2 linked regions of the Roseisolibacter agri genome follow. The protein of the gene in region 1 interacts with the protein of each later gene in a pairwise test. Links are inferred from orthologs where the notes say so. Each region holds a gene or a part of one and is shown in the gene's direction. Other genes may lie near its edges.

Evidence for each region.
Region 2: the proteins of rpsL (region 1) and rosag_RS15475 interact in binary tests that used the Escherichia coli proteins (3 or more experiments, as listed by UniProt). The link is inferred for Roseisolibacter agri from one-to-one orthologs.

What each region holds. Positions count from the first base shown.
Region 1 is NZ_BRXS01000004.1:237,874-240,975, forward strand. What follows is about bases 154-2,943. They hold rpsL (30S ribosomal protein S12), read left to right. Parts: upstream 154-1,236; coding sequence 1,237-1,650; downstream 1,651-2,943. Other genes in these bases: rosag_RS13175 (PEP-CTERM sorting domain-containing protein), read left to right, coding at 296-958; rpsG (30S ribosomal protein S7), read left to right, coding at 1,647-2,117; rosag_RS13190 (polymer-forming cytoskeletal protein), read right to left, coding at 2,226-2,943. Outside these bases: more of rosag_RS13190, read right to left, coding at 2,944-3,102. UniProt on the Escherichia coli protein: With S4 and S5 plays an important role in translational accuracy. Interacts with and stabilizes bases of the 16S rRNA that are involved in tRNA selection in the A site and with the mRNA backbone.
Region 2 is NZ_BRXS01000004.1:744,104-747,251, forward strand. Bases 313-3,148 are described here. They hold rosag_RS15475 (ribosome maturation factor RimP), read left to right. Parts: upstream 313-1,414; coding sequence 1,415-1,882; downstream 1,883-3,148. Other genes in these bases: murA (UDP-N-acetylglucosamine 1-carboxyvinyltransferase), read left to right, coding at 313-498; rosag_RS15470 (purine nucleoside phosphorylase YfiH/LACC1 family protein), read left to right, coding at 495-1,271; nusA (transcription termination factor NusA), read left to right, coding at 1,895-3,148. Outside these bases: more of murA, read left to right, coding at 1-312.

The sequences.
Region 1 (3,102 bases):
GTCGGCCGACCCGCGGCACAGGGCGGATCGAGGATTGAGGCAGCAGGTGTTGCAGCAACGCCACGGAAGTTGGCGCGACGGCGCTGCACTCCGGCCTCGATCGAGGCGCGATCGCGTCACGCAGCGGGCGGCACGGGAACGGCGGTTTGGTCGCTAACTCGATGTCTGGTTGCGAGTTAGGACCTACCGATGACACGCGTCTCACGGCTGTGGTCGCGTGTCTTGCAATAGGAGTTTTGCACGGCGTAAGTTGGTCGCGCGTTGGGGGAAACCTGAAACCAAGGACGAGGGAGACATGAAGAACATGGTGCGAAAGATCGCTTCGGCGCTGGGCGTCGTTGCGATGAGCGCGTCGATGGCCGGCGCGCAGGTTGGTAGCATCGCGGCCACCTGCGGCGTCGCCACGATCGCCGACACGGACGTGTGCTACAGCACGCAGTTCAGCTTCGACGGCGTCACGTTCAGCAACGAGGTGTTCAAGGTCTTCTCGAACGCGACGGCGTCGTACGAGCTGCGCTTCGCGGGTCAGCCGACGACGACCGTCTCGGGCGTGCCGTTCTCGTTCATCGACTACGGCACCGTGACGGCGAGCGGCACGAGCAGCGCCAGCCTGAATCTGTCGGGCCAGCAGGTCTGGATGCGCATCATCCAGTCGTCGCCGACCACGGGCACGGGCGACGTCGGTGGTCTGTTCGGCGGCACGATCAGCGGCACGGCGTCGCAGGCGTTCATCAACTGGAACAACCCGGACCGCTTCGAGGTCATCGGCCCGGTGACGTACGAGGTCGAGCGCTTCGGCCAGGGCTTCACGTCGATCAACGCGCCGTCGACCGGCGCGCAGACGATCCGCGGCGCGGTCGTCAACAGCGTCGTCCCGGAGCCGTCGACCTACATGCTGCTCGCCACGGGCATGGGCGCGCTGGGCCTCGTCGCCCGTCGCCGCCGCACCAACGTCTGAGCGACCGGACGCTGATCGACGCCTGACGCGCGGCACGCCGCGCTGCAGGAGGCAGGAAAGGGCGGGGCGGCACCTCCGGGTGCCGCCCCCTCGTGCGTTCTGGTCCCCCCGACCGCTGCCCCCGCAGGCGGCCCCGCCGGGCAAGTCCTCACATCCATCGGCGGCACCGGCATTTACGGGACGGGGCCCGGTTGACCGGCCCTTCCGGATGGGCTACCTTCATCGGTCTGAGGCGCCCCAGCTCTGGGGGCGTCAGAATCCGTTGTCGATCCATCTCCATGCCGACAATCAACCAGCTGGTCCGGCGCGCCCGTCAGGGCGTCGTCGACAAGTCCAAGTCGCCCGCGCTCAAGAACAACCCGTTCAAGCGTGGCGTCTGCACGCGCGTCTACACCACGACGCCCAAGAAGCCGAACTCCGCGCTCCGCAAGGTCGCCAAGGTCCGCCTCACGAACGGGTTCGAGGTCATCGCCTACATCCCCGGCGAGGGCCACAACCTGCAGGAGCACTCGATCGTGCTCGTGCGCGGCGGCCGTGTGAAGGATCTGCCGGGCGTGCGCTACCACATCGTGCGCGGCACCCTCGACGCCTCGGGCGTCAACGGCCGCAACCGCAGCCGCTCCAAGTACGGCACCAAGAAGCCGAAGCCGGGCCAGGCCGCCGCGGCCGGCAAGGGAGGGAAGAAGAAGTGAGCCGCCGCAAGAGCGCCGTGAAGCGTCCCGTCCTGGCGGACGCCCGGTACGACAGCCAGACCGTCTCGAAGTTCATCAACTCCCTGATGTACCAGGGGAAGAAGTCCACCGCCGAGCGCATCTTCTACGGCGCGATGGACCTCGTCGAGGCGCGCACCAGCCAGCCCGGCGTGAACGTCTTCAAGCAGGCGCTCGCCAACCTCAAGCCGGTGGTCGAGGTCAAGAGCCGCCGCGTCGGCGGCGCGACCTACCAGGTCCCCGTCGAGGTGCGCCCGGAGCGCCGCAACGCGCTCGCGATGCGCTGGCTGATCTCCTACTCGCGCGACCGCAACGAGAAGTCGATGCCCGAGAAGCTGGCGGCCGAGGTGATCGCGGCCTCGCGCGGCGAGGGCAACGCGGTCAAGAAGAAGGAGGACACGCACCGCATGGCCGAGGCGAACAAGGCCTTCGCGCACTACCGCTGGTGAGCCGACGGCGCGTCGCGCCGTCTCGCACCACGCAGCAGACACGAACGGGCGCCCGCATCGCGGGCGCCCGTTCGGCGTTCCGGATCTGACGGCCCTCGAGAGGTCGTCTCAGGCCGCGGTCTGGCGCCGCGTCGCCGCACGCGTCCCGGGGGCCTCCACCGCGCCGTCCGCCGTGTTGATGGCGCCGTGCACGGTGACGCCCGGTGCGAGCCGCACGCGCGGCGCCGCGATGGTCGCCGGCCGGTCGGGGCAGCCCACCTGCACGCGTGCCGCCAGCTCCACCGCACCCTCCGCGATCACCACGCCCAGCAGCCGCGCGCCGGCGTCCACGTGCACCTCGCGCTGCGCGACCACCGCGCCGTCCACCACGACGTCGCGCCCGACCGTCACCGAGCCGTGCGCCTTCACCGCGCCCTGCACGCGGCTGCCCGCCTCCAGACGGAGGTCGCCGCGGACGATCAGGTTCGCGCGCACCAGGGAACAGGGCGGCACGACGAGCGAGCCATCCACGCGCAGGTAGCCGTCGCCCAGGCGCGTTGCACCCGTCGGCACGAAGGGCGTGAGCGCCGTGTGCTCCTCCGCCGGCAGCGGCGGCAACGGCTCCAGGCCCGAAGCACCCTCCGAGGCGATGCGCGGCGCACGTAGGCGCGCGAAGCGCACACCCGGGCGGAGCTCGATCGCCTCGTGCGACGTCGCCCGACCATGCAGCGTCGCGTCCACACCCGCACGCAACACTCCCTCGGCGTGCACCCACCGCAGCACGTCCGAGCCGTCTCCGAGCTCGCACGCACCGTCGGCGAGCAGCGCGCGCACGACCGTCCGCGCGCCGCAGGTCAGGTCGCCGCGCGCGAACAGCTCCATCGTGTACACGCCGTCGGACGGCAGCCACGTGTCCGGATCCGCCAGCACGACCGCGTCGACGCGCGCGGCCGCCGACCCGTGCTCGGCGAGCGGCATCCGCACCCACGACGTGCCGTCGGCGAAG
Region 2 (3,148 bases), 510 kb from region 1 along the record:
TTCGAGCGGCTCGGCGTGGACTGCCGCATCGAGGGCGAGGACCTGATCGTGCCGGGCGACCAGTCGCTGCTCGTGCAGTCGGACCTCGGCGGCCACGTGCCGACCATCAGCGACCAGCCGTGGCCCGCGTTCCCGGCCGACGTCATGTCGATCGCCATCGTCACCGCCACGCAGTGCCACGGCATGGTGATGATGCACGAGAAGATGTTCGAGTCGCGGATGTTCTTCGTGGACAAGCTAATCGGGATGGGCGCGCGCATCGTGCTCTGCGACCCGCACCGCGCGATCGTGTCGGGGCCGAGCCGCCTGCGCGGCACGACGCTGGAGAGCCCCGACATCCGCGCCGGCATGGCGATGTTGCTGGCCGCGCTGTGCGCGGAGGGCACGAGCGTCATCAACAACGTCGGCCAGATCGAGCGCGGCTACGAGCGCATCGACGAGCGCCTCAACGCGCTCGGCGCCAGGATCGAGCGCGTCGGGGACCGCCGCACGCCGTGAGCGCGGGCGGCACCGTGGACGTGGGAATGGAGGCGGGCGTCGCCGACGCGGCGGCGCGGCCCGCGGACGGCGGCGCGCCGTACCTCGAGTTCGACGTCTTCTCCGAGTGGGGCGTCCGTGCGCTGGTGACCACGCGCGCGGCGGGCAGCTTCGTCAGCGGCGGGGACGAGCCGATGGGCGAGGTCATGGCCCGCTGGTCCGCGCTGCAGCACCACCTCGCGCCCGCGGGCGGCGGCCGGTTCGCGACCGCGCGGCAGGTACATGGCGCACACGTCATCGAGCACGTCGCCGGCTGGACCGGATGGCTGCGCGGCCACGACGCGGACGGACACCTGGCCGTCGAGCGCGGGACGGCGCTCGCGGTGTCCGTGGCCGACTGCGTCCCGGCCTACGTCGCGCACCCATCGGGCGCCGTGGCGATGCTCCACTCGGGGTGGCGCGGCACGGTCGCGGGGATCCTCGGCAGCGCGGTGCGCGCGTTCGCGGCGCGTGGCCTCGCCGCGGCGGAGCTGCGCGTGCTGCTGGGCCCCGCAATCTGCGGCGCGTGCTACGAGGTGAGCCCGGACGTCTACGGCCAGCTCACCGGCCGCGCGGTCGATCGCCCGACCCCGGTCTCGCTGCACGCGGTGCTCGCCGACCAGGCGCGTGCCCTCGGCGTGCGGGACCTGCACGCGACGCCGCTCTGCACGCGGTGCGACGTGGCCACGCTCTACTCGCACCGCGCCGGCGACGCGGGGCGCCAGCTCGGCGTGATCGTGGCACGCGTGTCATGAGCGCGCCGTCGGCTCGGGCCGTTCAACTTGACGCGACCTAACCCCCGGTCTACCTTAGTATTGCGCTCCGGCCGGGAAACCGGCCCGTTGAATGTGGGGGAGGGTGCCCCACATTTTTTGTTGCCGTTAGCCGCCACCCGACCGTGCACGACGCGCTGGAAACCGCAGTCTCCGCGGAACTCGAGGCCCTCGGGTTCGAGCTCTTCGACCTCCGTCGCCGGGGGTCGCGCAGCCGGCCCGTGCTCGACCTGCGCATCGAGCGGCGGGACGGCGCGCGGGTGTCGGTGGACGACTGCGCGCGCGTCTCGCGGGCCGTCGAGGCCCGACTCGAGGCGGAGCGGCTGGTCGGGGAGCAGTACGTGCTGGAAGTGTCGTCGCCAGGGATCGAACGGCCGCTGCGCGGGCCGGCCGACTGGCGGAAGTTCGCAGGGCAGATGGCGGTGGTCACGGCCCCGTCGCTGCCCGCTGGGAAGGCGGAGGTGACGATCGTCGCTCTCGAAGGCGAGGCTGGCGAGGAAGTGGCGGTCGTCCGCGACGAGCGCGGGGCGGAGCACCGCCTCCGGCTGGCGGAGGTCAGCCAGGCCCGGCTCGCGTTCCACTGGAATCGGTAATAGGAGTCCTGGATGGTCGCTTCGGCTGAGATCCTCACCGCGATTCGCGAGTTGACCAACTCGAAGCAGCTCGATCGCACCGAGCTGTACGCGTTGCTGCAGGATGGCATTCTGGCCGCGCTCGCCAAGAAGTACGGCCCGACCGTTCAGGCCGAGGTCGACATCGACGACGACACGGGCCAGATCCGCGTCGTCCTGCTGCGCACGGTGGTCGAGGAGCCGCAGGACCCGGCCCGCGAGGTCTCCCTCGACGAGGCGCGCGCCCTGGACGCCGAGTTCCAGGTCGGCGACGTGCTGGAGCGCGAGGTTCCCTTCTCGGAGTTCGGCCGCGCCGCCGTGCAGGCCGCCAAGCAGCGCATCGTGCAGCGCGTCCGCGAGGGCGAGCGCACCCGCATCAAGGACGAGTTCTCGACCAAGGTCGGCGAGCTCCTCTCCGGCGAGGTGCAGCAGATCGAGCGCGGCAAGCTCGTGGTGATGCTCAACAAGTTCCGCGAGGCGGAGGCGATCATCCCCTACCGCGAGCAGAACCATCGCGAGCACTATCACCAGGGCGAGACCATCCGCGCGGTGCTCAAGCGCGTCGAGGACACGCCCAAGGGCCCGCGCCTGATCCTCAGCCGCTCGGACGCGCTGTTCGTGCAGGCGCTCTTCCGCCTGGAGGTGCCCGAGATCCAGCAGGGCATCGTCGAGATCCGCGCGGCCGCCCGCGAGGTCGGCAGCCGCACCAAGATCGCCGTCTTCTCGCGTGACGACGCGGTCGATCCGGTCGGCGCCTGCGTGGGCCTCAAGGGCGCCCGCGTGCAGGCCGTCGTGAACGAGCTGGGCGGCGAGCGCATCGACATCGTGCCCTGGTCGGCCGATCCGGAGCGCTTCGCCAAGCTGGCGCTGGCGCCTGCCAAGGTCGCGCGCGTCTTCAGCGACGCCGGCTCGCGCACCATCCAGGCGATCGTGGACGAGGACCAGCTCTCGCTCGCGATCGGCCGCAACGGCCAGAACGTGCGCCTGGCGTCGGAGCTGACGGGCTGGAAGATCGACCTCTACTCAAGCCGCGAGTGGCTGGAGAAGGGCGGCGAGCAGCAGCTCTTCGCGGCCGGCGGCGACGACGAGGTGGAGGACCTGCCGCTGGGCGACATCGCCGGGATCGATCCGGCGGTCGTCGCCGTGCTGGAGGCGGGCGGGTACCGCACGCTGAACGACATCCTCGATCTGGAGCGGGACGACTTCCTCAAGCTGCCGGGCATCGCCCCGGCCGAGGCGGATCGCCTG